DNA from 3 places in the Paenibacillus sp. EKM212P genome. Region 3 is predicted to be linked to each of the others. Evidence: riboswitches for the same ligand, from Rfam matches in the RefSeq annotation. Region 3 holds a riboswitch; each other region holds the start of a gene.
What was found. A riboswitch is a leader RNA that binds a small molecule or an ion and turns the genes downstream of it on or off. The one in region 3 is predicted to bind thiamine pyrophosphate.

Region 1 (10,721 bases), 350 kb from region 3:
ATTTACTGCCAACGAAAAATGGAATTCCATTCCGGTTCCTGAAGGCGAACTGTATGAATGGGATGAAAAATCAACTTATATTCAAAATCCACCATTCTTTGAAAAACTTCAGGATGGCGTACAAGATATCAAGGAAATCCGTAATGCCCGTGTGCTTGCCCTGTTGAATGATTCGGTCACGACGGACCATATCTCACCAGCAGGCAACATTGCCCCTTCCAGCCCGGCAGGGCTGTATTTGAAGGAGCATGGCGTGGAACGCAAGGACTTCAACTCCTACGGCTCCCGTCGCGGTAACCACGAGGTCATGATGCGCGGTACATTCGCCAACATCCGTATCCGCAACAATGTGGCTCCAGGCACCGAGGGCGGCGTGACCAAATACTTGCCAACGGATGAGGAAATGTCCATCTATGATGCATCCATGAAATATCAGGCAGCCGATCAGAGCCTGATCGTCATTGCTGGTAAGGAATACGGCACAGGTAGCTCCCGTGACTGGGCGGCCAAAGGTACGCTTTTGCTGGGCGTTAAGGCTGTCATTGCGGAAAGCTTCGAGCGGATTCACCGCAGTAACCTGGTGGGCATGGGCGTGCTACCTCTGCAATTCCAGGAAGGCTATGGCTGGTCCAGCCTGGGTCTGAACGGTCGTGAAACGTTTGACATTCTTGGCATCGACAATGACGTGAAGCCTGGTCAAGAGCTTACAGTGGTGGCTAAACGCGAGGATGGCACAAAGTTCGAATTCCCGGTAATTGCCCGTCTAGACAGCACCGTCGATATCGACTACTACCACAACGGCGGTATTCTGCAAACCGTATTGCGTCAGATGATTCAAGAGTAGAGAGCGTATAAATAACGAAATCCCCTCCAAATGCAGCGAAAACTGCGAATTGAGAGGGGATTTTTTACATGCTTTAAGCCTTCAAAAGAAAACATATGCCAATAATTGAGAACACTAGGGTTATAAGGAGTGTGAAGAGACCAGGCAAGCTTTCCATGATTGCAGAGCCTTCTTCGCTCTTGAACTGACGACTGAAATAGGGTTGGAGCATAAGCATAATCATAAAAGATATGAAGCTAATTCCACACAACAACCATACCTCAGGGGAGGATTTGTCAACAAAACGGTCAGCCACATCATTGAAATTGTAGTGGATTGCTACATTCCTAGGCATTCTCGGATACATGAAAAAGTAGATGACGAAAGGCAAAACAGATATAAGAAAAGACAATACATTAGAAAAATTTAATTTACTTCTCATGGAAATCCCCCTAATATGCTAAATCGATCTGCATTATACAGATATCAGCAGTCTATATTTTTATACCTATGACTTAGAAAGAGAGAAGTAATAAAACTAATCATCGTCGGTAAACAAGATGCGAGCACCATATACACATTAACTTCTTGTCCTAATCCTATAGCGATCCCGATTAAGCCAAAGGCTATCCAAATAGAAGCAGAAATGCGATGCGTTTTCTTCCAAGCGCTTTCATTCGAAAGCAGCCATGGGAACTTCAAACCAATTAAACGGTTAGGTGTTAATTTAGTGAATGTGACACCTACTGTTAAGTGCGATATTGCCGAAACCAGTAAAACTATATTTAAGGGTCTGAAGTAAATAGCATTTGAATACAGTAACATTAAAAAAAGAAAAATAAAATTTAGAACAACAAACACACTGGAACATATTTTACGATATGGAACCAAATTATTTTCAGAAAATTGTTCTCTATGTTTCGAGAATTTTGGGTACAAGACAACAATAAGAAAAGAGATAATCATCGCTCCTGATGACACAATAAAAAAAGCTAAAGGGAGCTTTAGAGGGTTCATTGAAGGCAATAAAATAAATGAATTTATGAAATGCAATATAATAAATAAAATAGAAATCTGAAGCCACGGCTTTTTAAATTCTTTTTTTAAATCATAGTTATTCTCCACTCAAAACAACCTCACTTCGAACTGATTTTCAGTTGATTTTAGAAGTAGATGCTATAAAATTCCTTACTTGGATTTATAACACTTTAATATAAAAATTGATATATTTTGAATAAAATATATATTATTGTCAGATCATAATGCATATTTTTCAAAAAAATAAGAGATCAAAGTCACATTCACAATATTTTTTACAAAAAATAGCTTTTCTTCTGTTTCGAAAAAAAGTTATTATCTATCTACTCTATTTCGATTATTAAAATAAACATTACAAAAACAAAAAAAGCCGATCCCTCAGGACCGACTTCCTACCCTACTCTCCTATAACCTTACCTTAGCGCATACGAGTTACTTCGAAATATCCAGAAAACCCTCTCCGAACACGTCCCGCACGTCATGAATGGTGATAAATGCTGCTGTGTCGATGGCTTTCACTATCTTTTTAAGCGCCGATACCTCTTGTTTACTAATGACGATATACAGCACTTCTTTTGGATTTTTAGTGTAATAGCCGTGGCCTGACAGGACGGTAACTCCACGATCCATTTTCGTAATGACCCTCTCGGCAATTTTATCTTGGTGCTCCGAAATGATCATGACTGCTTTTTTCGGGTTCAGTCCTTCGATCATGAAGTCCATCACCTTCGTACCAACGTACAAAATAACGATAGTTAGCATCAATTTTTCCGGGCCAATAATAAAATAGGAAGAGAATGCGACAATCAAATCAAAAAACAGCAAGCCATAGCTGATATTCCAATCCAGATACTTGTTGGCAATCCGGGCTAAAATGACCGTTCCCGCCGTAGTGCCACCTACCCGTACGATTAAGCCAATGCCGACCCCCACCAAAACTCCGGCAAATACAGCATTAATCGTCGGTTCATGCGAATCAATCCGCCAGTTGACCGTTAAATGTAAAAACAGCGAGTTAAAAGCGACAGCAATTATAGTGTACAGGGTCGTTCTCTTGTCCAAAAATTTATATCCGACAATCAACAGCAAGCCATTAATCACCAGATTAACGATCGAGGGAGACCACTGAAACAGGTAGTACAGGATGATCGTGACCCCTGTAACGCCCCCCTCGCCAAACTCATTCGGGATCACAAACAGATTAACAGCTAGCGCGAAAAAAAACGCACCCAGAATAATAAATGCGATATCTGCAATACTTTTTTTCATATATGCTCTAATCCTTTCTATAACATTTCAAAGGATGAATCGCCAGATGGATTGGCTGACTCTTGTTGTCAAAATACGCTGACAACCAGTTCATGGTATCTACTACCAAACATAAAGTCAATACAACTTTGACACTTTAATTCGCCACCAGACTGCCTCAATCCTGACTTGAGGATTCCGCAAAATCCTCCTTTTACAAGGTTATTCGACAAAAAAACACAATCCCGACTACTAAACTAAGAAAACGGGCCTCTAGCCCTTGTTTTATACCTAGGCACATTTTCCCCTAAAATGACCATCCTCCTAAACCAAATTTTGGACACACATGACCATCTTCCTGTTTTATGTCAAAAGCGTTTTACTTTGAAAAAATGTGGTTATAATGATTGAAACATTACCAAGCAACCTACATAGCATCACGACATCAAGTACATACAAATAGTCCTATACAGACGTCCTAAGCAACTCAATCTGGATTTGACAATATGGAATTGGAGGAATGACCTACATGAATACAATGAACTTAACCGTCCACACCCTGATGCCCTTTCACCACCAATACCAACGTGCCAACGCGGTGAGTATGCAGAAGAAAGAAGATAGCTCGGAGAAGAAGCTCAGCTTTCAGGACATTTTAAATGAAAAAATGGGTAAAAAATAAGGCGCCGTTTATCCGGTTGCATGATCCGCTTTACATAAGCTAAAAAGCCGTAGTTTCCTACATCGACTGTAGAGAACCACGGCTTTTTTAATTCATTTGTCCCTAAACTCCCACGTTCGTTTTACTGACCTCCATCCCGATACTGCTCTGCCTTCTCACGCATCCCGGCAGCTACTGCTTCTTGAGTGTTCAGCCCCTTATCCGCTGCATAGGCGCGAATGTCCTGAGTGATACGCATACTACAAAATTTAGGGCCGCACATCGAGCAAAAATGTGCTTCCTTGGCGCCCTCTGCCGGTAGCGTTTCATCATGGTAGGACAAGGCCCGCTCGGGATCAAGCGACAGATTGAACTGATCCCGCCAGCGGAACTCGAAGCGTGCCTTGGACAAAGCATCATCCCGCTGCTGCGCCCGTGGATGCCCCTTCGCCAGATCGGCAGCATGTGCCGCAATTTTGTAGGTAATGACACCCTCGCGGACATCATCCTTATTGGGCAGACCCAAATGCTCCTTAGGCGTAACATAGCACAGCATGGACGTCCCGAACCAACCGATCATCGCTGCCCCAATTGCTGAGGTAATATGATCATATCCGGGGGCAATATCCGTCGTGAGCGGTCCCAAGGTATAAAAAGGAGCTTCCTTACAAATCTCCATTTGTAAATCCACATTCTCTTTGATTTTATGCATAGGGACATGTCCCGGCCCTTCAATCATGACCTGAACATCATGCTTCCATGCGATTTGCGTTAGCTCGCCCAACGTTTCCAGCTCTGCAAACTGTGCTTCATCATTCGCATCATAGATACTACCCGGACGTAGACCATCCCCGAGAGAGAAGGCCACATCATAAGCTTTCATAATTTCGCAGATTTCTTCAAAATGTGTATACAAAAAATTCTCCTGATGGTGCGCAAGGCACCAGGCTGCCATGATTGATCCGCCCCGGGACACAATTCCCGTCATTCTATTCGCCGTCATCGGAATATACCGCAGCAATACACCCGCATGAATTGTAAAATAGTCCACTCCCTGCTCCGCCTGCTCAATCAGCGTATCGCGATACAACTCCCACGTCAGCGCCTCTGCTTCACCGTTCACCTTTTCAAGTGCCTGATACAGCGGCACAGTCCCAATCGGTACAGGAGAATTCCGAATGATCCATTCACGTGTTGTATGGATATTACGGCCTGTGGACAGGTCCATAACCGTATCCGAGCCCCAACGCACAGCCCAAGTCATTTTCTCCACTTCCTCCTCGATGGAGGAGGTAACCGCAGAATTACCAATGTTCGCATTGATCTTTACGTGAAAATGACGCCCAATGACCATTGGCTCACTTTCCGGGTGATTGATATTCGAAGGCAAAATGGCTCGTCCAGCCGCCAATTCCTGCCGTACAAACTCAGGCTCCACCCCTTCGCGGATCGCCGCAAATTCCATTTCGGGCGTAATGATCCCTTGCCGCGCATAATGCATTTGCGTCACTGTACGCCCTTGCGAAGCACGAAGCGGACGATTGGTCACGCCGGGAAATTCCACTGTCTCCCGTTTGGAGCCAGGTTTCAGTCCATTATCCTCCGGCTGGACGGCGCGTCCCTCGTAAGCCTCCACATCGCCCCGTTCCAGGGCCCAAGCTCGCCGTAATGGAGGCAGGCCCTGACGGATATCGACCTGATAGGCTTCGTCGGTCATGGGACCGCTTGTATCATATACACGCAATGGCTCATGATGCTCCGTGCCCTGCGGCGTATGTGTAGGATGAAGAGCAATTTCGCGCTCTGGCACGGCAATGTCCGGCCGCGAGCCTTGAATATATACCTTACGGCTTCCTGGAAAGGGCGTTACCCCACTGGCTTGCTCCCCGTTTGTCTTCTCTACCTCAACTTTTTTTGTTCCTTCTGCTTCTGTCGGCTTCATTGTCCATTCCTCCCGTTTCGATGAAATGACACTCCGATCCGGAACCATTCCCAGGGTGGCGTTGATCTATGCAAAAAAGCCGGTTCCCTAGGGAACCGGCTAATCTAACGAGGCAGCTATCCAAACAATGCGCATATGGAATAATCCATTCCAATGCGCCACTGAAGACAGCAGCCGCGTATACATTTCAAGGCCGATTACTTCCCTACGCTGGTATGATCCAGATCAGGTGCAAAGGGTCCGGAATCTTGCACGATTCCATCTCAGCCCGGCATTACAGGCTCCCCCAGTAACTGTGATACTTTATTCACATGAGGCGGATATAACAGACATCCCGCCTTCCTTACCAGACTACTTCAAATTTATGGCTTTGGCAACCCTTTTAGGTTCCCTTTACCAAGGAGACGTTCTCCATCAAATCACTCTGCTTGCTTCAACTGTGTCCATTCTTGTTACGGGAGCATAAGCCCCATTTCCTTCGCCGCTTCGATCAAAATCGGAGCAAAGTCATGTAGCGTCTCGGGTGCAAGTCGACTGACCGGGCCAGATACAGATAAAGCCGCAGTGACCTGTCCCTTCCGGTTCACAATTGGCGCTGCCACAGCAGCAGCCCCTGGCTCCCGCTCTTCATAGCTGGTCGCATAGCCCTTCTCGCGAATGTCCTGCAGCTGGGCTTTATAGACCTCCGGGTCTACTGAGGGCGGCCATTCATCCCCGCTTAGCAGGGCTTCCAGCTCCTGCGGCGGCATAAAGGCTGCCAGCACTTTGCTGGAGGCCCCTACAGCCAGCGGCATACGCGCACCTACAGGCGCAACCCTGCGGATCGCCTGATTGCTCTGCACGGCTTGTATGCGAATACGCATGCTGCCGTCCCGTAAGTACAAGCTGACCGTCTCGCCCAGACGATCACGTAGTCCTTCCATTGCAGGCTGTAACAACACCGCCGGCTCGTCGCTTTGGGACAAATGCGTGGATAGCTCCCAAATGCGGAAGCCAAGTCGATATTTTTCCGTTTCGGCATTCCGAACGACAAAGCCCCGATCCTCCAACGTAGTCAGCAGCCGATGAACCGTGCTTTTATGTAGACCAATTTTGGAGGCAATCTCCGTCAGGCCAAGATCCGAATCTGCGGTAAAACACAGCAGTATATCAAGTGCACGCTCTACAGCGCGAACGGTTAATTTACGGTCTTCCATCGTGAACCGCTCCTCTTGTATCCATATTCGTTTCACACTATGAAACATGGTTACATAAATTATATAGAATAGTCGCGGCTACTGTAAACCGATGTTTTTGTGACAACCATATTACAGAACGAGAACAAACATCGACAATTCTTTGCATCATTTTTACTTTTCCGGTTCAGGCGTTGACTTTGGATAATCCCCATCATACGATAATAGGTATCTATACGTATCTACACTACTATTTTCAAGTGGAATTATACCTAAATTCTATGAAACGAAGATCAATTTTATATAAGGAGGCTCTTACATGATTTCGACATCCCAGCGCAACGCTCAGCTACAGACCGCTGTTCAGGAGCCGTCCACCCCACTCTTTAATCCCCGTCTGCTGCGGTTCAAGCACGTTGTGATTGCTCTGCTGCTGTCGGTCGTCTTTTTTCTGTTGTTTTGTTTTATTGCCTTGCATGCTTACATCGCATGGGTACTTACGAATCCCACCGTTGCACCACTGTACTCTAATCCGATGCAGGCCAAAAGCATGCCTTATGAGGAAGTCAGCTTCCCTGCCAAGGATGGTAGCCGCATGGTACAAGGCTGGTATATCCCGGCGGATCAATCGCGGAAAACGATTATTTTCAGTCATGGTTATGGAGCTAACCGCGAAGAAAGCTGGATTCCCATGTATGATCTGGCGCATTATGCCCACAGTTTAAACTTTAATGTGGTCATGTTCGATTATGGATTTGCGTCACAAAACAGCAAAGCAGTCGCAACCGGAGGCAAAGCAGAATCCCAACAGCTCCTCGGAGCAATTCAGCTTGCGAAGCAACGCGGCTCGTCGGAGATTATCGTATGGGGCTTCTCCATGGGGGCAGGAACCGCTCTTCAGGCGGGCTTGCAAACCAAGGATGTGGACGCAATGATTTTGGACAGCACCTTCCTGCTGGAACCGGATACGCTGTACCATAACATTCACAATCAAATTAATCTGCCAAGGCATCCGTCTTTGGAAATTCTAGAGTTGCTGTTTCCAGTTTTGAACGGTACCAGCTTGCATCAGATTCCATATCAGGAGGTTAAAAAGGAAAACTATCCGTTCCCGATCATGTTTGTGCATGGTACACAGGATGAAAAGGCTCCTTATCCCATTGCGGAAAAGCTCGCTGCCAATCAGACTAACCCGCTTTCCAGTGTATGGATTGTCAAAAACGGGATACATGAGCTTATTTTCAGAGAGCACCCTCGTGAATATTTGCGACGGGTATCGACGTTTCTAAGCAGTGTACAGGAGCTGGAGGATAAGAAAATCGTCGCTGATGCCCACAAACAAACGACTACGAAGTAAAAAATTATTTTTCGAAGAACTGTATTCTATTCTTCGCCTTGAAGAAGCCTGCCTATGTACACTTAACCCGTGCCGTAGCTGGGCTTCTTTTTCGTTTTCCATGGGTATTCATTGTTTTACCTAACAGATGTGACCCGATTAAGGGAGTTCATAGACATATTCCTGATGAGACAGCGAATATACTGGGGACGTATGCATCCAGGGCAGATCTGCCAGATCGGCCGGATAGCCATAGTGGGATACGGGAGGTAAAAAACGATGCTGAGTACTTATGGGTCTTTCCTGCCCTTACGTGTGCTGGAGGAAATTCGGCATTGGAAGCAGCAGGAAAGTTGGCATGTGGAAGTGATTAAATCCGCTACCGAGGGACTGGAGCCTACTTATGTACGGCTGCTGGATGATTGGCGGACTGTATTCGAACAGACGGAGCGCACCGCCATAGAGCTGCTTGAAGAGCAACGGAGCGCACTCGATCCGGCAGATCAGGCGTGGCATCAGGAATGGAAACAGATGTCAGCTGCTCCACAAGCACATACACACGAATACACTGAACATTCAAAACAGTCAAGGGGATTAGACGCATCATCATCTGTAAAGATGCCATTGTCAGAGTCAGCCTCGAACTCTCAGCTTGACTCACAAGAATTAAATCGTCGACTGGACGATTTGCTGCAAACCGCAAACCGTCAGTCACAGGAGTATGTACGGCAGCTCGGGCTGCTAAGCGAGCACAGTCATGCATTGCGTCAGCAACCAAAATCCGCCGGAGTTGTATTACACGCGGCACATGAAAGCCAATATTTCCTGATCTCGACAACCCCCTTTCAGGAACCTGGCTCCATCGCAAGGGCTGCTAGGTTGTATCATGTAGCTACAGAGGGTGAGAATTACCCAGAGGAAGCGTTTCGAGAACGGCAGGCAGGCATAAGGGGAGAAGGCGCATGGACCACTAAAGGCGTCAAGTCCAGCCAGGCGCAGCCTTCGGCAACGGAAAAAACCACAATTGGCCGGTCGGTTCCCATTGGGGGACATCGGCTACCGCCGCTCCCTTACCCCTATAATGCGCTTGAGCCGTATATTGATGAGAAAACGATGCGTATTCACCATGACAAGCATCATTTGAGCTATGTGAATGACCTGAATAAAGCGGAAAAGAAGCTGGAAGAAGCTCGAAAAACGGGTGATTTTGACCTCGTAAAGCATTGGGAACGGGAACTGGCATTCAACGGCGCAGGCCATTATCTGCATACTCTTTTTTGGACGATCATGAGTCCACAAGGCGGTGGAACCCCAAGCGGACCACTGGCTGAACAGATTAAAAAGGATTTTGGCAGCTACGATGCATTCAAAAAGCAATTCAGTTCAGCAGCCGAAAAGGTCGAGGGTGGCGGCTGGGCTATCCTGGTATGGAGTCCACGCGCGGGACGACTTGAAATCTTGCAGGCCGAAAAGCACCAGAATCTGACTCAATGGGAGTCCATTCCGCTGCTGGCGTTAGATGTATGGGAACATGCATATTACTTAAAGCATCAGGCCGAACGCAACAAATACATTGAAGATTGGTGGCATGTCGTTAACTGGCCTGAAGTGGAAGCACGCTACGATCAAGCCTCCAAGCTGAGATGGCAACCCTTCTAAGCTTCTAAGCTAAAGACAAACTATACCTGCAAATCGTATCGCTCTCTGAGCGCTGCCATTTGTTCGGTCAATCCTTCCGGTTGTACCAGCCAGCCATCGGCAGGTAAAACGGCTGTCCGGCTCTCAACGACACGGCGCAGAGATGCCACGTACGCCTCAACAGATGGCACTCCAGCCAGCTCTGCCAGGCTACCCATCGTAGCTGGATTCACCCGGGGGTAATCCTGCTGCTGCACGCCCGCCGGCGTGTCTCCGGCTGCCTCTGTATAAAACTGCTGCACCGCCTGTGCACGCTCTGCACCGCTGCCCTCAATCATCACGAAGGCTGTGATGATATACGCCTTGGCTTGGCGCCGCTGTGCAATGCCGCAAAACTTGCGGCCTCGGACGCTGACATCGTAATCCCCGGGACAGAAGGACCCGGGGATTTCTCCGGTCTGCGCCTCGCCAGACCACGGAACCAGCGCATCGGCAATTAGCGCTGCCATGAGCCGAAAATCCTCATGCAGGCTGATGGCCCGCTGTGGATTCGGCAGGATCAAGGACAGGTTCAGCACCCCCCTGTCCAGCATGACGGCTGCTCCACCCGAGGGGCGTACGCATACCGAGGTTCCCGCGCTGCGCACTCGCTCCATCGCCTGTGGGGCGTAGGGAAGCCTGCGGTCCCGGTGACCGATCACAAGCGCTGACGGATGCCGCCATAGATGCAAAATGGGTGCAGCTCCTTTCCCTACTTGCCGACAGGCCAGCTCCTCCCAAGCCAGCGGAGACAAAACGTCCTCCTGAGTGGCCGCGAGTGGCGCTTCAAACCACTGCAACTCAGGCAAAGCTGTTGTTTT
Region 2 (10,721 bases), on a different contig from region 3:
AGCTTCCAACCTGTCAGTTTTTATAGACAGCATTTTGAATGCACCGTACCGACCCTATGTGCTGCTGAATGAACAAGATATCGTAACCGCTGTACACATTGCACTCGCTGAGCTGTATCCTGTCGGCTGCTCACTACGTCATCCTGACGGGGAAGGTATTCAGTTAACCACGCATTCATTATATATACCGTATGAGGAGTCGGAATCTTCCGATCCCGACCTGTACACGCTGGATACGCTGACCCTTGGCCATTCATCGTTACGCCTTATCCGCCTTAGCGAGATCGCCTGAGTGACGGGTGCCGCCCTTTAACACGGCGGCTACCCCAATCACAGTCAGGCATACATACATCCACAACATCCCCATCGTCAGCAAGGGGTGACGGATATAGTTTTTCAAATTCCCCCATGTATACAGCACCGGACGAAAGAAGTACCAACGTTCCAGCGCCTTTCGCAATCCGCCCTCTTCAGATGACATCGTACGATCCATCACCGAAAAGTAGTAGGCTTTTTTACGTAATACATCGTGCAGATACACCTGTTTTTCATCATGGTATACCCGTGTAAATACCGCCCGGCGAATAACTCCGCCAGACTCTATATAACGCAAGGTTGGCTGTATTTCTTCAAAAGCAATCTGCTCCGCATTAAAACCGCCCGTCGATTCATAAGCGCTCATTCGCCAGAAGCGTGCCGCTTCAATGGAGCGTTTTCCCAAGGTCTCACCCGCATTGTTAATCACATTTCGCTCAAAAACTTTCACTTTGGAAAAAAAATTGTCCGCTTCCGAATACGCCTCCTCCGGAATGACCAAGGCGCCAATATCCTGATGATCGTCAAAAAAGTCGATGCTCTGCTGAATCAGATGTTCGGCTAAAATCATATCGGAATCCAATACAAATATGTATTCGGCCCCCAAGTGTTTTGCTTCCTCAACCGCCCTGACCCTAGCGACTCCCCGCTCCCCATGGGGAAGCTCCAGTACCGTTACGGGTACTGAACTCCCTGCCGACAGCATACGAATCGTCTCGACGGTCCGGTCATTGGAGCCATCATCAGCAATTACAATATGCAGATCCTTGTAATTTTGCCCCATACAGCTTCGCAAACAAGGCTCTATCGTCCGCTCATTGTTGTACGTGGAGAAGAGAATGACCACTTTGTCCACTCTGTTCCGCCTCCTCTACCCAATCTTCCATCAACTGCTCAAACGCAGCAGCCGTATGATCAAAATGGAATCTTAACGCATATTGATACGCCCGCTCACGGATGGCCATGTAATCTTCGCCGCCCTTCGCTGCTCTTTCCATTTGTTCAGATAATCCCCGGATGTCGCCGTGAAAGCATAGATACCCGCTTTTTCCGAAATCCGTTGCATCCACCAGCCCCGGTGAATTGCTGACAATGCTGGGCGTTCCAACGGCTGCCGCTTCGGTAATCGTCAACCCCCAGCCTTCACGCAAGGAAGGAAACACCAGCGCGTGGGCACGACTCATCAGCTCCAGCTTATGCTCTGCTGAAACAAATCCGTAAAAGGTAATATCGGCTTGCGATTGCCCCTGTTCATCCGGTTCTCCGTATGTTAATCCATATCGTTTCATAATCGGCAACAATTGTTCTGCCACATAGGTTTTATCGGTTTTTCCGGCAATCCATAACATAGCCTGAGGGAACTTTTCCTTGAGCTGCCCAAAGGCCTCAACAACCAGATCAATGCCTTTATATTTGACGAAGCGCCCAGCATACATGAAGGTCGGATTAGGCTCCTTCGTTAAAAATTGTTCGCGCGGCCAATGATCAAACTCAATGCCTTCCGGTAAAAGATGGACACGATCCGGGTGAAAGCCCAGCTTAAGTAGATCGTATCGAGTAGACGGAGATACCGTAAGCGTCCGATCCTTACGAGCCAGCTTAAGCATCAAGGGCTCCATATGAAACCCAATAACATTTAGCGGGAATTTGGCGTTCTCAAACCATATCTCCCTTGTTAGCTGATGTATGAAAAAGATCCGCTTGGATGCCTCCACCCAAAATCGGGTAAAGAATTGATGCGTATTTGCCTGGTTAATCACATAATCGATCTTCCTTCGATGACGACGGTAATAGCGCATCGCATAATAAATAACACTGTATATGTTCCCTTTTCGAATATACGTAATACCGTCAATAACTTCATGCTCAGACATCCCCTCAAATTGAGGTGAAAAATGAATGAATTGGAAGCGGCCTTGCTGTGAGCGTTTAAGCATTTCGTGGGTGAAAATTTCTGCTCCCCCGCTTTTAGGTGAACGAATGTCACGCCAGGAAAGCAATAGAACTACGGTTTTACCGTCCTGTTCATGTATGGTATTCATGGGGTAAATCCCCCTTTATCTTTATTTTGAACAAATGCACATAGGCGTCTATCACAAAGTAGAGAGCCATAGCTCCGTAAACAATGAACTCAGATAGCAAAAAATCTACCGGGTCTGTGTGGGCTATATGAAAGGCTACTAATAAGGCCGCGGCTCCTGCCATCAGACTAAACATAAATTTGCGTCTGCCCACCAATACGTGCACATGCACAAAAAACAGTACGATGGAAAATAGCCAGTACACCCATCCTCCCCATGGAATATAAGTCTCGGCCGATTGGTAAGAGGCTCCGAATAATATGGGAATAGAGGATGGGAACACAAAGGTCGTGCCCACATATACACAGGTCGCGGCTACAGCCATTAATCCGGCATAGACGGCAATCAACTTGCCCAAAGCTTGGCGGTCATGCCCCTGCGCACCGATCTTTGGAATAAAGGCAGCAATGAGGCTATACGAAACGTAATAGACCAACTGGCTGTACTTTAGCGCAATGGCATAGCTGCTGGCCTGCTCGGGAAAGTAATGCTGTACATACAACATGTCGATGGAGATACAAAACAAAATAAATAAATTCGTCATAAGGCTATCGGTGAAATCCTGACCCAATGATTTCCATAGCCCAGAAGGGATATGTTCTCCACTGTATGTGAAAAGGGACAAGCCGCGAGCCGAAACGATCCAGCCGTGGAGCAGCGACAGCAACATTCCTCCACAGCTCGCTAACAGTAGGGCTTCCAGCTTTAACCCCAGTGCAGCCAGAACAAAAAACAGGCTCAGCTTCCCTAATACCTCAATGTAATAGTTCACATTGAGCGCCAACATGCGTTCCCTGCCCTGTAAATCTCCGCGGCACGAACTCACAAGAATATGCAGTCCGATCAAGCCATACAGCATGAACAGCGGGCCGGATTCGACGCCTAATAGCGAACGCAGTAACGGATGAAAGATGAGTAAAATGATCATGGCAAGCACGGTTAGCACCAGAGGTGCTTTGAGTAATAGAGAACCGAGCGGTAAGCTTCGTAGCGCAAGCTTTTGGTCTCCCTTAGAGACCAGTTTGGCAGTTAATAGCTGGATGGATAAACCCAAAACGGATAAAAGCGCAAAAAGCGCCAGCAGCGCATTCGCCTGGCCATAAGCTTGTCCGGTAAGATACCAGCTCGCTGCAATGTGAAAGAAAAAATTAAATCCGTTAAGCAGCACATTAAAGAGAGGAAACATCAACGATCGTACTCGGTTGTTCACGTTGTTATCTCACCCGCCGATCCAGTCGCCAAATATCAATGATGGAGCGCAAAAAACGAATAGAATCCTTCCAGACATGGATGTGCGAGCCATCCCGGTCAATACATTTGACGGGTAATTGCAGCACACGAAGCTGGAGTCGCTTGGCAATAAACATCATTTCCAAATCCAACGCCAGTCCGAGCTGTTCCTTTAAATGCGGAAACATTCGCTTCACTGCAACCGAACTCATCACTTTAAGCCCAGTCTGGGAATCCACCACACCTGTGGGTAAAAAAGGACGGGAAATGACTCGCTTACCAAAGCTGACGACAGATCGCAATAAAGATCGATTCTCAGCGGTCATATCCTTGGTTCCGATCACGACATCATAATAGCCCTGCTGAACAACATTAATCATTCTGGCAATATCCTCAATAAAAAAGGAGTCATCTGCGTCAACAAATACGTAGTAATCCGCACCAATGGTCCGCATCCCTTCCAGATACGTCCCTGCCTTACGTGTATTGCGTCCCAATTCCCTTGTTTGAAGCAGCGGGCTAAGATTCTGATTAATCCGGTTTACGGACAAGTCCGTGGCTACCTCCAGCGCTTTAATCAAGGCATTCGTACCATCGTAGCTGCCATCATCAATGAGATAAATCGAACCTTCAATAATATGGCTGCGGATAAAGACCTGCAATCGTTCAGCAAAGGTTTTGACATGAACAAAACGTTGCTCTTCGTTATATACAGACAAGATAAATGCAATATGTTGGCTTTTGGTCGAATACTCGGGATAGAGCAAGCTTTGTATTTCCGAAAGCATTTCTTCGTTGTCATTGGCTTGCCAAAATAGCAGCCGCAAACGACCTACTCCGATGATTTGCACCATATGCTGATCACTGAACGGAAATGTTACATCCGTCACTAGTAACAATGGCATTTGCGGAAATTGGCAACGGATCTGATTGGCTTTCCGCACTGCCTGCCCCGGCTCCCTATAATCAATCAGGCAACAACATGCGTTCTCGTAGACTGAAGCTGCCTCCGTGTCCTCGCACTGTATAAATTGGTAAAAACAAATCACATTGGGATAATCAATAGCCCTGTCGTTATCGCTAAAAATGGCTATAGGTCCCTGCACACAAACCTCTCCTTTTCCTCCGAATAGTTCTATTTTGTTGAAAAAGAATTAAGAATGTTTGCTTATAGGGATTAAATTAATGTCCAAATGCTTCATATTTTCTTAACAAAATAGCTGACACTCCATGATATATATGGAGATAAGAGAAGAAAAACTAATTTTCATATTTGATAAAAACAGAGCACTTAGACCTGATTCATTAGAACCAAAGTCATCAGGAATGGTTAGCGAATCTAAATCGAAAGTTAGTTCATTTATATCATTAGAAAGAAACAAATATGGTTATTTTGTCATAGATAAATGCAAGAATAAAACATATTTGCACGTCCATACTATGGACAACATGTCATCTTTCGTTATGAATAGTTATGAAAATGAAGAGAAGGAAGGTCTTTCTATGGAAGCATTTTATGTCAATCGCGATGGGTCATTTCTACTCCATTACGGGGAAAGGATGTGTTGGCAAATCCCCTTTTGAACAAAGGTGTCGCTTTTACAGAAGAAGAACGCAAGGAGCTGGGTTTGGAAGGAATCCTTCCTCCAACCGTCCTTTCATTGGAGAAACAGAGCGTACGGGCATATCAGCAGTTTCTGGCACAACCCACCATGCTGCGAAAAAATGCTTCTCTCAACGACCTTCACAACCGAAATGTCGTACTCTACTACCGGCTGCTAACCGATCATTTGAGTGAAATGCTGCCCGTAGTCTACACGCCGACCGTAGGAACCGCGATTCAAGAATATAGTCACGAGTACAACCGCCCTGGAGGCATATATTTGTCGATAGATAACCCGAACGGTATTGGACAAGCATTCCATAATTCTGGTTTGAGTGGCCATGATGTGGATCTGATCGTCGTGACAGATTCCGAAAGTATTTTAGGGATTGGTGACTGGGGCGTCGGGGGGATTAACATTGCTATCGGCAAGCTTGCAGTGTATACGGCTGCGGCAGGCATTCATCCCGGGCGGGTGCTGCCAATTGTACTAGATGTAGGTACAAATAATGAAAAGCTGCTGAATGATCCACTGTACATCGGAAACCGCCATAAACGGGTTCGCGGAGAAGCCTATAACCAGTTTATTGATACTTTTATCAGCAAAACGTTAGCGCAATTCCCAAAGGCGCTTTTACATTGGGAAGACGTGGGCAGCGTAAATGCACGCCATATTATAGGAAAATACGGTCAAAGCATACTCACCTTCAACGATGATATACAAGGTACAGGAGCGGTGACCTTGGCTGCGATTCTTTCGGCGGTGGGTGTCACCAAGACTCCGCTGCGTGAACAAAAAACACTTGTTTTCGGCCCAGGGGCAGCAGGAATCGGTAATGCTGATCAAATTCGGGGTGCTATGATCGAGGACGGCCTTTCCGCAGAAGATTCCTTCAAGTCCTTTTGGGCCTTTGATTATCGCGGGCTGTTAATGGAAGATATGGAAGACGTATTGGAATATCAGAAACCGTATGTGCGCAAAAAGGATGAAGTCAGCTCATGGACCCGGTCGTGTGACGGCAAAATACCACTGCTAGAGGTCATCCGTCAGGTGAAGCCTACGATATTGATTGGAACTTCCGGTGTAGCAGGTGCCTTTTCTGAAGAGATCATCAAGGAGATGGCGAAACATGTAGAACGCCCGATCATTATGCCCATGTCCAATCCTACAAACCTTGCAGAAGCAGTACCCGAGGATTTGATCCGGTGGACCGATGGCAAAGCACTGATTGCAACCGGAAGTCCTTTTGAGCCCGTCACCTATAACGGTACGAAATTTGAGATTGGACAGGCGAACAATGCCTTTGTTTTTCCGGGACTGGGTCTGGGTGCGATTGTGGTTAAAGCCAAAAGGATTACCCCTGCGATGTTTACAGCGGCAGCAGTTGCTGTTGCCAATGGTGTAGATTCGAATACGCCTGGCGGTGCGCTACTCCCTCATATCCGAAAATTACGCGAAGTTTCGTACGCTGTTGCGATTGCGGTTGCAAAAGCCGCGATACAGGATCAGGTAGCTCAGGCGCACATTTCAGATGTGGAACAAGCTATACGAGATGCAATGTGGAAACCGGAATATGCCAAGGTCAAAGCTGTGGAAAGTGTAATTCATCACCCTCACTAAGCTCAAAACACCTAACTAGAGGAAATTTCATATTTTGCACACTATGTTTGACATAGCGTATGAACGTATGTACAGTAATAGTCAAAAGAATAGAAGTCCACTAGGGGAGCCGCTATGGCTGAGACAAGAACGTATCTTGGACCCTTTGAACCTGATCTAGTTCGTACTAGCGTAGGAAAGTGGAGCCTTCGTATATAAGGTTTCAAGCGTTTTTTGCGTATTGGGCCTATTGTTGAAGCCGCTCCCATTTTTCCGGGGCGGCTTTTTAGCGTTGTTCCGGAATTATATTCTTACAGGACTTCTTGCTCTTCAATTTGATGGAGGTGGGGAAATTGAGTTTTACACAAGAACTCCGTCGGCAGGCGGACGGCATTTTTCAAGCGATTTTTGAGCACCCCTTTGTGAGAGGTATTGCTGAAGGAAGTTTGACAAGGGGACAGCTGATTCACTATGTAAAACAGGACTTTGAATATTTGAACGCCTACATGCGGATATACGGCATCGCAATCTCCAAATGCACCAATCGGGAGGATATGGCTGTATTAAATGAACAAATCTCTTTTATTCTCCACAGCGAGGTTCATCCGCATCAAAATTTCTGTGCTGTTGCAGGGGTGACCTATGAAGAGTTGCAGGGATATCCGCTCGCTCCGTCGGCTCATCACTATATCCGTCACATGCTGACGGTTGCCCATGAGGGTAGCCTGGGCGAGATCTTGGCTGTGCTGCTGCCATGTATGTGGACGTATGCCGAGATTGGTCGCAGGCTGCTGGATGAAGTAAAGCCGGATGAGTCTCATCCGTTCTATGAATGGATGGGCTTCTATGGAGACCAGCTTGATGATACAACACTCAAGTTCCGAGAACGTGTAGATGCTTGGGCGGAAGGCGCAACGGCTGCTGAGCGAGAGCGGATGATTGAGCATTTTATACTGAGCTGCCAGCTGGAATATAAGTTCTGGGATATGGCTTATAGGCAGGAAGAATGGCCGGTCCAGATGCAGGCAGCGGTCTTGGAATAGTCAGCCTGGCGATTCGATGCGTGAAGTACGGTTAATGCCCTGTTGGACCACTAACTATAGAGAGGATAAACATTATGAGTACATGGGAAAAAAGTTATTCGGATCTCCTGACGAAGGTACAAAACAGCAAACCCCTCGTTCACAATATGACCAATGTGGTAGTCACCAACTTTACGGCCAACGGCCTGTATGCATTGGGCGCCTCCCCGGTGATGGCCTATGCACCCGAGGAAGTAGCAGACATGGCAAAAATAGCGGGAGCCGTCGTATTAAACATCGGTACACTGAACCGCGAACTGGTGGATGCCATGATCATTGCTGGACAATCGGCGAATGCACACGGTGTTCCGGTGCTGCTAGATCCGGTCGGTGCGGGAGCAACGAGCTTTAGAACTGAATCGGCACTGCGAATCCTGAGTGAAGTCAAAATCTCATTGGTGCGAGGCAATGCAGCCGAAGTCGCACATCTTGTTGGAGAAGCGCGTGAGATTAAAGGCGTAGATGCCGGTGACAGTGCTGACAGCGGAAATGTCGATCTGGCAATTCGGGCTGCTCGAACGCTCAATACAATGGTTGTCATTACTGGAAAAGAGGACGTCATCACCGATGGGGCCGAAGCACGAATGATAAGCGGTGGAGACGCGCTGCTCACGAAGGTAACCGGAGCAGGCTGCCTGCTGACCTCTGTGTTAGGTGCCTTTGCAGCTGTTGAACCCAACCTGCTGCTCGCAGGTACAGCAGGTTTGGCATTTTACGGTGCAGCAGCTTCTCGAGCCGCAGCACGTACCGCAGAGCTGGGGCCCGGCAGCTTCCAGATTGCCTTTCTCGACGAGCTGGCCAAACTGCATACAGGTTCACTAGAGGGGCATGTCTCGATCCATGAAGCCGGAACAACAGCAGCAGGTGGTGCGCGATGACAGACGTTCGTGTACCCAGAGCGCTGACGATTGCTGGTTCGGACAGTGGCGGCGGGGCTGGAATTCAAGCTGATCTCAAAACCTTTCAAGAACTTGGCGTGTACGGCATGTCGGCTATTACAGCCGTTACCGTACAGAATACCTTAGGAGTCCACTGCGTATATCCGCTACCAGAGGAAGCAACAGCAGAACAGATCGAAGCCGTAGGATTAGACCTTGGAGTGGATGCCCTGAAGACTGGTATGCTGTTTAATGCCGGCATCATCCGTCTTGTGAGCGAGCAGATCCGAAAGTTCGGCTGGAAAAAGGTCGTCGTCGATCCCGTGATGATTGCCAAGGGAGGCGCTGAACTGCTGCAACTGGAAGCGGTGCAGGCTTTGAAGGACGACCTGCTCCCCTTGGCACTGGTCGTTACACCGAATATCCCGGAGGCGGAAGCCCTGACAGGGATAAGTATCCATACGATGGAGGATCGCCGCGAGGCTGCGAGACATATTAGCAGTATGGGACCAAAATTCGTTGTGATCAAGGGTGGCCACGCTGACGAGAGCGAGAGCAGCGGACAAATTGTTGACCTGCTTTTTGACGGAACCGCCTTTATAGAGCTGAGCGGCAAGCGAGTACGGACTGTCCATACACACGGAACAGGGTGCACTTTCTCTGCAGCGATTACCGCGGAATTAGGGAAAGGGATGTCTGTACCGGAGGCTATCTCGAATGGTAAAGCCTTCATCCAGGCGGCGATTGAGGATACGTTGTCTCTGGGACAGGGACACGGCCCAACCAATCATTGGGCCTACCGACGTCGTCAGGAGATGCTTCTATGAGCGGCAGAATATTGTCAGAGGTGGTGCGCCGCCATCTACAGATATACCTGGTGCTTGGAAGCGTGAATTGCCTCGCGGAACCAGGCTGGGTCGTGCAGGAGGCTCTGGCTGGCGGGGCAACCATGGTCCAGTTCCGAGAAAAGGGTCTCGGCGCGTTAACGGGCGTTCCTATGTTCGAACTCGCGCGCCAGCTACAGGAACTGTGCCGTCACGCTGGTGTCCCCTTCATCATCAATGACAATGTGGAGTTGGCTCTTGAACTGGACGCCGACGGTGTTCACATCGGTCAGGACGATGAATCCGCCGATTCCGTCCGCGAGCGAATCGGAAATCGAATTTTAGGCGTCTCCGCCCATACCATTGAGGAAGCACGTCGAGCCATCCTGCAAGGTGCTGATTATCTCGGCGTCGGGCCCATCTATCCCACTATCTCGAAAGATGATGCCCATGCCGTACAGGGACCGGCAATTTTATATGAGATGCGTAAAGCGGGAATTGATGTGCCGATTGTTGGAATCGGAGGTATTACAGTGGACCGTGTTGAGGAAGTCGCACGTGCAGGTGCAGATGGTGTAGCGGTGATTTCAGCCGTGACACAGACAGAGCAGGTTAGAGGTGCGGTCAAGGAATTAAAGAAAAATATGGTCTCATTTCTCAATGATCCGATCTACATGTTTGATATTGATTCAACAGATCATCCAGCTTTTTAGATTGTTCTATTACTTTGGGATGTGTTAAAAATCCATACTTTTTCTGGACCTGGTACAGTTTCTTCCTAGCCCTTTCGACACAAAGTAAAGTCACACTTTGATTCATCAGCATGATCCCTCCTATATGTCATATTTTATAACAAAAAGACGTTTTTTGGATTTTCAAATGATGCGCCTAACAAAAAAAGAACATCACAAAAGTTTGCATAAACAGCAAAGCCCCAAAATCCACGTAAAAGAGCCTCCGTCCCCCCTAATAAAGCGGGACCGAGGCTCTTTTTCATAAAAAGATTCAATGAATATTAGAACATACAACCTAACCGTTTTAAGCACCTCCAATTTGTACTTGAGGCGTTATTCTTTGATTTTGGTTATGCGACTGAACAGGCATTGAT
Region 3 (10,721 bases):
CATTGTTGTTGCTATTGCTGTGTTAGCCTTTATTGTCTGGTTTTTCCTTGTGACGCCGACTGATTTTGCAGGCTCACTGGAGAAAATGATTGCAGTTCTCGTCATTGCTTGTCCTTGTGCGCTCGGATTGGCTACTCCAACGTCCATTATGGCAGGCTCGGGACGTGCCGCTGAATACGGTATTTTGTTCAAGGGCGGCGAGCATTTGGAAATGACCCGTTCAGTCAACGCCGTGGTATTGGATAAGACAGGTACAGTTACGAATGGCAAGCCAGAGCTGACGGATGTTATGGTTGGTGCAAGCGGCTTGGCTGAAAACGATTTGCTGCGGTTGCTCGGTGCAGCTGAAAAAAGCTCGGAGCATCCGTTGGCGGAAGCCATTGTAAAGGGGATTGCAGATCGAGGAATTGAGCTGGTAGGGCCGACAGATTTTGAAAATATTCCGGGTTATGGTGTGAAGGCGCATGTGGAAGGTAAGCAGGTATTGGCGGGTACACGCCGATTGATGAGCAGGGAAGGCATCGCGATAGATGACTCAGCCGAGCAGTATATGAATGAGCTGGAAAACGCAGGGAAAACCGCGATGCTTGTTGCTGTGGACGGTTCCTATGCCGGACTGGTGGCCGTGGCGGACACGATTAAAGAAACGTCACGGGAGGCCGTTGCCCGTCTGCGGGCGATGAACATTGAAGTCATCATGATTACGGGTGACAATGAACGGACTGCGCGGGCTGTTGCCGCCGAGGCCGGAATTGAACGAGTGCTGGCGGAGGTGCTGCCTGAAGGAAAGGCTGAGGAAGTGAAACGGCTTCAGGAACAAGGCATGATCGTAGCTATGGTTGGGGATGGTATTAACGATGCGCCTGCGCTGGCTACTGCTAATATTGGGATGGCGATGGGCACGGGAACGGATGTGGCCATGGAGGCGGCGGATATTACCCTCATGCGTGGCAACCTGAACAGCATTCCTGACGCGATCGAAATGAGCCGCCGGACTATGACAAACATACGGCAAAATCTGTTTTGGGCGCTCGGTTATAACGTGATCGGTATTCCGATTGCCGCTTTGGGCTTCCTTGCTCCATGGTTGGCGGGAGCAGCCATGGCATTTAGCTCTGTTTCGGTTGTGCTGAATGCACTGCGTCTCCAACGGGTAAAGCTGTAAATGTATGGATGCACCAGCAGGATAGCGTGCTGTCGGACATCTGTTGCGAGATAAAGTTATTATCAGAGTATAGAGCAAGTACGCACAATTGGTTTTCTGCGTGCTTGCTTTTTGTTGTGTTTGTTTTTTTAAACCATACTGTTAACCTTCGTCACGTCAGGTTGCTTATCATTCACGAAAGTTCCATAATATTTGTAGGAGTGCCATGCAAGCATGCAAGAACTTCTTCGTATACTCACAGCTTGAAGTAGATAAAGAGCTTATATTATGGATTAGGAGAGTGAAGCAGTCATGAATGATACGATTTCCTTGTTGATGAATCACCGGTCTGTGCGAAAGTTCAAGTCAGACGCCGTTACCGACGAGCAGCTCGCAGCTATTGTGGCAGCTGGCCAAATGGCATCCTCGTCCAGCAATGTGCAGGCATATACCGTTATTGCTGTTACCGAGCCTTCTTTAAAAACAAAACTGGCCGAGTTGGCAGGAGGGCAGGCTTACGTTGAGCAATGCCCCGCGTTTCTGGTATGGTGCGCAGATCTGTACCGTTTGAAGCAGGTGACGATTCACCACCAGCCAGGCCAGCCTTCCTACGAAGGGTCCGTCGAAAATTATACGGTTGCCACCATTGATGCCGCGTTAGCTGCACAAAATGCAGCGGTAGCCGCTGAATCACTGGGCCTGGGCATTGTCTACATTGGCGGCATTCGTACTAAAATAGCAGAGGTATCTGAGTTATTAGGCTTGCCGGAGCTGGTGTATCCAGTGTTCGGTATGTGTATTGGTGTACCAGATCAGGAAACGGGCTTGCGCCCACGTCTTCCGCTGTCCGGTGTTTTGCATATGAACGGCTACGACAAAAATCAGACGATGAAGGCTGTAGAGGTATACGACCACACATCAGCCGAATATCTGAAGGAGCGTACGGACGGTCAACGCTCTACGCCATGGTCTGAGCAAATGGCCGCGAGACTGACCGAGCCAGCACGTTTGCAGTTGAAGCCATTTTTGGAACAGAAGGGTTTCTTGAAGCAATAAAAGCTGAGTAGCGACGAAAAACTCTGCAAAATACAAGAGCCTCCTTTATTTACGCATGATGAAGTCCCGCGTAAATAAGGAGGTTCTTTGCTTTAGTTGCATGTTGTGGTTGTAAACCCTCCAGTTAGTAAATAGCTGGTATCCTTTATCAATCAGATAGTGAGTAAAAGCGTCTCGTATTTTCATGAAATAATTGACGGACGGCAGATTCATCTTGATGGGTCAGCTTGCTATACGCGCGAATGACGTTGGCAGTCATCCGTGGATGTGTCTGTTGTCCGGTAAAAGGCCCCTCGAACGGCCAGGGACCATCTGTCTCTGCCATGATCTGATCAGACGGATACTGTCTTGCCAAACTGCGGATCTCTTCTTCGTACAGGAGATCCGGTGTGAAGGAGACATAATAGCCGTTCCGCGCCATACGTTCGGTTGTGGCGGCAGAGCCTTTAAACCAGTGAAAATGCGCCTGCGTGACGCTGTGACGTTCCAGAAGGTCACAGGCGATGTCTGCATCCTCATAAACGGCGTGTAGGATAATGGGCTTGTTATGCTTGCTTGCAAACTGGATAAAACGCTCCAGCAGCGCTATGTAGGGAGCGAGGTCAAAAGGTGAACCGCTCTGTGAGGCTTCCAGCCGATTGTAATAGGGCAAGCCGACTTCACCCACGGCGACCATCTGCTGTATATGTTCGTCCATCCAGTCGAATAAGAGGTCAAGCTCAGCTTGCGGTGGAAGAGCCTGTTCGGGATGAAAGCCAAAGGCTGGCCGTACCAGCCCGGGGTAACGCTCAGCTAACCGTAGATTGGCTCGGCTGGAGCCCAGATGCATCGACACGGCTATCACGGCTTGGACGCTGCTATCGGCAAGTGAAGCGAGCAATAACTCCTGTTGTTCAGGCGGGTAGCTGTCTACATGAATATGCGCGTCGATCAATGGAGCGGGCTCAATTGCGGTCAAATCCAAGCCTGGCTTTGTTTGGCTGTTCCATTTCAATGCACATCGAACTTTTACGTCACTCATGTCGATTCAATCCATCTTCCGGGATATTCTTGTGGACGCTCTGAGCATTGTCCATGTCGCCGTCCAGTTTGTACTTTTCCACGCGCATCCAGCTGGTCATGGTCCTCTTCCATTCAATAAAGAGCGGATCGAGGGTGATTTCTTCCCTACGCGGGCGGGGAAAAGGGACATCTACGACATGCACCACCGAAGCAGGTCGCGCCGACAGCACATAGATGCGGTCGGAGAGCAGCAGTGCTTCTTCAATGCTGTGGGTAATAAACAGCACAGAACGGCGGTTCTTTTCCCACATCCGTAATAACCATTGCTGCATGTCTGCACGTGTCAGCGCATCGAGTGCGCTGAACGGCTCATCCAGCAGCATTAATTCCTGCGGGCTGAGTAGTGCTCGTAGAAAGGCTGCGCGCTGTTGCATTCCACCAGACAGCGTATGTGGATACGCCTTGGCGAATTTACCAAGTCCAACCTGTTCGAGCCATTGCAAGGCTTCTTTGCGACGCTCGCGTTCACTGGCGTACTCAGGGGGGACTGCTGTAGTTTTACGTGGAGCATTTTCCTGCCCAAGCAGTACGTTGTCCAGCGTGGCACGCCACGGAAAAAGGGCGGGCTGCTGCGGCATATAGCTGATATGCCCACGTTCACCAGTCATGTCCCGTCCGTGCATACGGATACGTCCCTGCTGGGGTTTGAGTAGCCCGCCGATGATGTGAAATAGCGTGCTTTTGCCGCTGCCTGACGGACCGATGAGGGAAACGAATTCTCCTGGATTGACTGTGAGGGATACATCCTGCAGTACGGGCAGTAAGCTTCGCTTTTCGCGGAAGGCGAGGCTGATCCCGTCCAATTCCAAAGCAGGAGGAGCAGTTGAAGGACTTTGTTGTTCCCCGGCTCGTTGTTCATTAGCCACGTTGTGTGATGATAAGTCAATCGGATGCAGACTCATACGCGCCACGTCCTTTCTTTGCTGTATTTAATTCAAGGAGGAAGCTACTCTCGATCGGGTTTCCAGCGAACCAACCATTTCTCCAGTAGTACAATAACCACAAACATGAGTAAGCTGAGTGCAACAATAATGCCGATGGCAGCAAAAATGAGGTCCGTCCGATAGGCCGATTTTTGCAGCAGCATATAATATCCAATTCCTTCACTAGCTCCGATCCATTCGGCAATGATCGCGCCCATCACACTGTAGGTAGCAGCAATTTTAACGCCAGAAAAGACTTGCGGCAGGGAATGTGGCAGCTCCAGCTTCATAAAAATAGCCATGCGGCTTGCACCCGACATCCGCATATAGTTCATCATCGTACGGTCTGTTCGAGTCAACCCGTCCATGGCCGCTACAGCCACGGGAAAAAAGCATACTAAAGTAATGACCATAAGCTTGGGCAGCACGCCAAAACCAAACCATACCATGAGCAACGGACCCAGGGCGATGATCGGAATGTTTTGGCTCAGGATAAGCAGCGGATACAGGGCGGATTTGAGAAAAGGAATCGTATGAAGAACGATGGCAATCAACAGTCCCGTTGCTGTCCCTATAGCAAATCCCGCAAGCGTTAGGCGAATCGTAGCCCATGTATGGGTGCCAAGCAACGCCGATTGCGCCATGCCCTCTTGTACGATGAGGGATGGAGCTGGCAGCAGCCAGGATTCAATATGTAAATAGGAAACCGCCCCCTGCCAGGCCGTTAAAAAGAAGAGGACCGCCACAAGGGGCGGCCATACGCTTTTCCACCAGGATGCGTTCTTGTCTTTCGGATTCATGGGCGATATTTCTCGGTCAGCTTGTTCATGCTGATGCCTTGTGGGTTATGTGCGATTTTGATCTGTGAAATGACGCTGGGACTGCCCGCTTCCGTCAAAGCCTCGTGCATTTCTTTAACCACTTTCAGCAACTCGTCGAGCTCGCCCTCCATGGTCGTATCCAATGGATTCACCTGATGTTTGACGCCGGAGCGCTGAATGACCTCAATCGCCTTATCTACATACGGGTAAGAGTCCTCGTTATTAGGAGTTTTAGGGATTACTTGAATACTAAGCAGTGTGTTAGCCATGAAAATTCACCTGTCCTTTATTGTTTAAGTTATAGGAAAATAAATTGGTTTAAGGCGGGTGAGACCGCTCCGCGTTTCATTTGATCTTACGATCGCTGTTGCCGTGGGTTTCTTTGAATGAATTTTAAAAGGTAAGAATCCCACGGCAAAGGCGAGCGCTGCGCTTCTCCAGATTCAAATGAACCGCTACGCTGCCAACCGCCTTAAAAGCACCTTAGTTTTTGATAGGTTGTGTGGCATTTTTACACACAAGCGCATCTGTTTTTGCGCTTTAGATACTATGAGACTAAAGAATAAACCAAGTGGAACGAGAACGAAGTGGGCGGAATGGTGCTGTACAAGCGTTAACATTCGCCTTTGTACCCAGATTTCAACTTCTGGATATTCATAAAAGAAATCTGGGTACAACAGCGATGGGAGGCACCATCCGACTGCGTAGTGGCGCTTCGTTCACTTCTCTAGTTCAGTCTTATTTAGTGGTTTAACAAATGATCAACGCTTGGGCAAGAAGTCGTTTGTGAAGGCTTTATCCACTTCCAAAGGCTTGCTGAGCAGCTTGCGTTCGTACATCCAGTCCGAATAGTTTTGCCATACCTCCGCTTTTTGCACACCCCATTGCGCGGCATCGTCCTGATAACGCAGGCTTAGCCATTTTTGGCTGGCAAGTACCAGTTTTTTATCCAGCTCCGGTACAGCTTTGCTTAAGATGTCCGCGGCTTCTTCTGGATGGGCGATAGTGTATTCATAGCCTTGTGCGGTAGCGTCCATGAACGCTTTGACCAGTTCTGGATCATTTTTTATTGTCTGTTCGTTGCTCACAATTACAGGTGTATAGTAATCGAGGCTTTTGGAATAATCTTTTACATACAGCATATCCAATGGCTCACCTCGAAGCTGGGCCTCAATTCCGGTCCATGCGTAGAAAATCCAGGCAAAGTCGATATCTCGCTTCACGGCTGTAAAATAGTCTGCATTGCCCATGTTGACGATCTTCACTTTGCTCACATCGCCTTTGTCTGAATCCATGATGGATTTCATGACCGCTTCTTCTACGGGAGAGCCCCAACCGCCGTATTTTTTACCTTCAAAATCTTTGGGGCTCTTAATTCCGCGATCTACTGGGGCTGCGAAGCCTGAGGTATTATGCTGAATCACCGCAGCGATGGAAACAAGCGGCACGCCTTGCATACGAGCCTGTGTGACGCCTTCTTGGTAGCTGATACCAAAAGGTGCAGCATTAGAGGCAACCATTTGATCGGCTCCGCCTGAACCAGGTTGAATAATTTGGACATTCAAACCCGCTTTTTCGTAAAATCCTTTGTCCTTGGCAACATAGAGTCCCGTATGATTCGTATTGGGTGTCCAGTCGAGCACGACTTTAACATCTTTGAGCTCCTTTGCCGGAGTAGACGTTTGAGTGTTGGTAGCGGGAGCCGCTTCTTGGGATGTGGAGGGACTTCCACCGCAAGCGGTCAGGGTCAGGGCCATGAGCCACAGACTGATCAGTCCCAGGCTTAACATTTTCATGCGCTTCATCGTTGTGTTCTCTCCTTTAATTACCCGTTATCCGTCCAATCAGACAGCTTAGGTTTCCCATTTTCATAAAAATAACATCTGCCGGACGCGATCTTTCCAACAACTTAATCTTCAACAAAAAAGCGCCCCGAGGTTCCGGGACGCTTGCGCTTGTATATACCAAAGTAAGGGATGGTCCTATGTAAAAAAGGCACATCTTGCTTAAGCATTCCTACGCTGGCATTACCCAGATCAGGTTGTAAGGGTCAGTGTCTTGGGACACACTCTCAGCCGGCCGATTCCAGCACCCCTGGCATTGTATGGTTTAATGGGTTCATTTATTCGGGTTTACTACGACGATTATATGCCTTGAATGCGGGTCTGTCCAGCATGGAGGAAGAGAAGACGGTTCATTTGCCGAACGACAGGGTACACTTTTACTGTGAGCTTTGATCTGAAAATGAGTATGCATCAATCCGATCTGATCGGGTCATGTTATTTTCAGAACAGCTGCGCAGGTAGGTTCAGATGGGCTGGTGCCCAATGGCATGGCCGTAGAGAATTCTAATTCGTGAAAAGGAGTTGTTGTACTGTGGGTAAAACGGAAACATTGGATCGTAGCCAACTAGAACAAGCCATTGTGAAGGCTTTGGATAACAACAAATTTTGCTCGTTAGGTACGGTAGAGGGTGGCAAACCGAAAGTACGCTATATGGCCCTTTTTAACGATGGAATGAACATTCATCTGGCGACAGATCGTAAAACGCATAAAGTGGATGAGCTAAAGGATAATCCGAATGCTTATCTGCTGCTGGGTTATGAAGTTGGCGGTACAAAGGAAGTCGTAGAAGTGGAGGCTACTGTCCAGATTACAGCTGATGAGGGGCTACGCAAACAAGTGTGGAACGATTCCTTGAAGGAATGGTTTTCCGGACCGGATGATCCCGATTATGTCATTCTGGACGTGAATCCGACTCGCATTGAGTATGTGGGTCAGCAAACGGAGCGCCAAGTGTGGAATAAATAATGAGAATATAAATGGATAAACCAGTGAATCTCCGAGTTTTTTAGGAGGTTTGCTGGTTTTTTATTTTTGAGAAAATTAATTATTTTTTCATAAATAATTTAAGTAAATGACTACTCTTTTGTCTGGCGTTGGATTAAAATAGAAATGGTGGGTTCAAGGCTTACATATATGTGCAAAAGTATGTATATGAGGCATACACCTTAATGAGGAGGGGTATATTTTGTTATTTCGTAAAAATTGGTTTAAAGGGTTTACAGCAGCCGTTGTAGCTTGTAGCATGCTGGTGTTTTCAGCCGCTCCAACCTGGGCAGCTAGCAATTCTCGCGATAGCGCTACAGTGAATTTGCGGATCATGGAAACAACGGATATTCATGCATCCCTGATGAACTACGATTACTATTCGGACAAAGAAACCAACGAATATGGCCTGATTAGCACAGCCAGTTTGATCCAACAGGCGCGTAGTGAAACGAGAAACAGCATGCTGTTCGATAACGGTGATTTGCTGCAGGGCAATCCATTAGGCGATTATATGGCCAGAAATAAAACCTTCGAGAAAGAGGGCGGTGTCCATCCGGTCTACAAGATGATGAACTTGATGGGCTATGATGCGGCGACAGTGGGCAACCACGAATTCAACTACGGCCTCGACTTTCTGGAGAAATCGCTCAAGGGAGCCGATTTTCCTTACGTAAATGCGAATGTTTATGTTGATAAGGGGGGGCAAGCTACTAAAAATTATTTTACCCCTTATCGAATTCTTGATAAAACGGTAACGGATGAGAAAGGTGAAGAGCATGCGCTCAGAGTGGGTGTCATCGGCTTGGTCACACCTCAAATTATGCAGTGGGATGAAGCCAATTTGAAGGATAAGGTCGTTACGAAGGATATTGTGGAAACGGCGAAAAAGTTTATTCCTCAAATGAAAACGGAAGGTGCTGACATTATTGTCGTGCTTGCGCATACGGGTTATGAGGATGTGCCACAAACGCCAATGATGGAGAATGCCGTTAAATATTTGAGCCAGGTGGACGGAATTAACGCTATTCTGTTTGGGCATGCTCATAAATCTTTCCCAGGTCCTGATTTTAAAGAAATGAAGGGCGTAGATCTGGATAAGGGAACCATTAATGGCGTGCCGGCTGTGGAAGCTTCTTCATGGGGCAAGGAGCTGGGAATTATTGACCTGAGCCTGGAAAAGAAAAAAGATGAGTGGCACGTAACGAATTCTCAGTCTGAAGTGCGTCCGGTTGTGAGTACCACAAACCAGGCTGTGCAGTTTACTCCTGACTACAAACTGACAGATTCGATCAAGGAAGAGCATAAAGGAACGCTGGATTATATTCGTCAACCTGTTGGAACAACGACTGCACCGATTACCAGCTATTTTGCATTAGTGCAGGACGACCCTTCCATTCAAATTGTGACGAATGCACAGAAATGGTATGTGCAAAACCATCTTAAAGGAACTGAATACGAAAAACTTCCAGTATTGTCGGCAGGCGCTCCATTCAAGGCCGGTGGTCGAAACGGAGCCGAGTATTACACCAATATTCCTGAAGGTACGGTAGCGATTAAAAACGTGTCCGACCTGTATGTGTACCCGAACACGGTTCATGCTGTAGAAGTGACCGGTGCTGAAATTCAGGAATGGCTGGAGTGGTCTGCGGGTCAGTTCAACCGTATTGATCCAAAGCAAACTGAAGAGCAATCGCTGATCAACAAAGATTTCCCAACCTACAATTTTGATGTTATTGACGGTGTGAACTACCAGATTGATGTAACTCAGCCTGCACGATATGATGCCAAGGGAACGATTATTGATTCTTCAGCGCATCGCATCAAGGATCTGCAATACAATGGAAAGGCTATTGATCCTGCGCAGAAATTTATTGTAGCCACCAATAACTATCGTGCTTCCTCATCCAAACTGGCCAACCCAGATGGCAAACGAATTGTGATGGCAGCACCGGATGAAAGTCGTCAAGTCGTTATTGACTATATCCGTACGAACGGAACGATTAATCCATCGGCGGATGGCAACTGGTCTATTGCTCCTTTTGGTCAGGCAAAGGTTACTTTCGAGTCCTCTCCTGATGCCAAAGACGTGCTGGCAGGAAATCAACAAATTTCATTCTTGAGCAGCGCGGCAGACGGCTTTGCCAAATACAGCTTAAAAGCTGGCGCTAAGCCTAGTGCAGCAACGACTCCTGTAAAGGAAGCTGTGGCTCCCGCGAAAGCAACAGCAAAGCCAGCTGTTAAAACGACCAAACCCGCGACTGTTAAACCAGCTAAAACAACGAAGCCAAAGGCGTCCAAATAACTTCGAACTTTAGTTTTTAATCAATATCAGAATGAAGCAGCAAGTCTCTTTAACCAAGAGATTTGCTGTTTTTTTTAATGCCAAAAACAACAGCCCCCGAATTTATCATGAGTGCAAAAAGTTTTCTGTTTTTGTCGAATATACACTTAAGTCCTAAGTAGTCGTTAAGAATAAGCTAGTTTTTTGTAAAAACACGTAGTTATATAGTACTTTTGTTCTAGTTATTTGTGATATAATGGTGAAAAAACCGGAAAATTGTTCCGAGGAGGACCATTATGACATGCAGCAATTGCAGCATCATATTACCTATTAAGGATCAAGGATTTCTCAGAATTAGGCATTCCAGGGTGTCGCTTACTCCAGCATTAGATGGTTTGGGTATGCTATCGGAACAAATGAAGCAGGAACATGAGCGTGAGGGTGGCATAGAGTTTCGCTATGACAGCCGTTCAGAGCTGGAACAGCTGGTTAACGGACTGGCTCGTCTGCCGCAGGAATACTTGAACCATATGCAAATTGTGGTGACCGGCTTGCATCATGTCGAAGGATATGAGGACTGGCTTTTATTTAGTCAATTGCAA

Region 1: linked by a shared signal. The riboswitch ahead of thiC (phosphomethylpyrimidine synthase ThiC) and the one ahead of G9G54_RS15845 (ABC transporter substrate-binding protein) in region 3 are both predicted to bind thiamine pyrophosphate.
Region 2: linked by a shared signal. The riboswitch ahead of tenA (thiaminase II) and the one ahead of G9G54_RS15845 (ABC transporter substrate-binding protein) in region 3 are both predicted to bind thiamine pyrophosphate.

The regions. Positions count from the first base shown of each region.
Region 1 covers NZ_JAAMNR010000005.1:399,033-409,753, reverse strand. Annotated here, with positions in the region: gene acnA (aconitate hydratase AcnA) at 1-844, shown strand, start outside; gene G9G54_RS17370 (DUF1648 domain-containing protein) at 918-1,265, opposite strand; gene G9G54_RS17365 (SdpI family protein) at 1,310-1,948, opposite strand; gene G9G54_RS17360 (YitT family protein) at 2,294-3,130, opposite strand; gene G9G54_RS17355 (hypothetical protein) at 3,639-3,791, shown strand; gene thiC (phosphomethylpyrimidine synthase ThiC) at 3,913-5,712, opposite strand; TPP riboswitch at 5,898-6,010, opposite strand; gene G9G54_RS17345 (IclR family transcriptional regulator) at 6,165-6,908, opposite strand; gene G9G54_RS17340 (alpha/beta hydrolase) at 7,207-8,244, shown strand; gene G9G54_RS17335 (Fe-Mn family superoxide dismutase) at 8,503-9,882, shown strand; gene G9G54_RS17330 (lipoate--protein ligase family protein) at 9,903-10,721, opposite strand, start outside.
Region 2 covers NZ_JAAMNR010000006.1:269,005-279,725, reverse strand. Annotated here, with positions in the region: gene G9G54_RS18960 (response regulator) at 1-292, shown strand, start outside; gene G9G54_RS18955 (glycosyltransferase family 2 protein) at 260-1,171, opposite strand; gene G9G54_RS18950 (glycosyltransferase family 4 protein) at 1,131-2,357, opposite strand; gene G9G54_RS18945 (transporter) at 2,341-3,606, opposite strand; gene G9G54_RS18940 (glycosyltransferase) at 3,611-4,732, opposite strand; gene G9G54_RS18935 (NAD-dependent malic enzyme) at 5,207-6,850, shown strand; TPP riboswitch at 6,943-7,045, shown strand; gene tenA (thiaminase II) at 7,183-7,872, shown strand; gene thiM (hydroxyethylthiazole kinase) at 7,947-8,789, shown strand; gene thiD (bifunctional hydroxymethylpyrimidine kinase/phosphomethylpyrimidine kinase) at 8,786-9,616, shown strand; gene thiE (thiamine phosphate synthase) at 9,613-10,326, shown strand; gene G9G54_RS18910 (aspartyl-phosphate phosphatase Spo0E family protein) at 10,271-10,438, opposite strand.
Region 3 covers NZ_JAAMNR010000005.1:49,627-60,347, forward strand. Annotated here, with positions in the region: gene G9G54_RS15810 (heavy metal translocating P-type ATPase) at 1-1,165, shown strand, start outside; gene nfsA (oxygen-insensitive NADPH nitroreductase) at 1,457-2,200, shown strand; gene G9G54_RS15820 (TatD family hydrolase) at 2,349-3,221, opposite strand; gene G9G54_RS15825 (ABC transporter ATP-binding protein) at 3,214-4,164, opposite strand; gene G9G54_RS15830 (ABC transporter permease) at 4,209-4,985, opposite strand; gene G9G54_RS15835 (MTH1187 family thiamine-binding protein) at 4,982-5,275, opposite strand; gene G9G54_RS15840 (hypothetical protein) at 5,578-5,760, shown strand; gene G9G54_RS15845 (ABC transporter substrate-binding protein) at 5,768-6,811, opposite strand; TPP riboswitch at 7,003-7,112, opposite strand; gene G9G54_RS15850 (pyridoxamine 5'-phosphate oxidase family protein) at 7,383-7,817, shown strand; gene G9G54_RS15855 (bifunctional 2',3'-cyclic-nucleotide 2'-phosphodiesterase/3'-nucleotidase) at 8,038-10,140, shown strand; gene G9G54_RS15860 (EAL domain-containing protein) at 10,416-10,721, shown strand, end outside.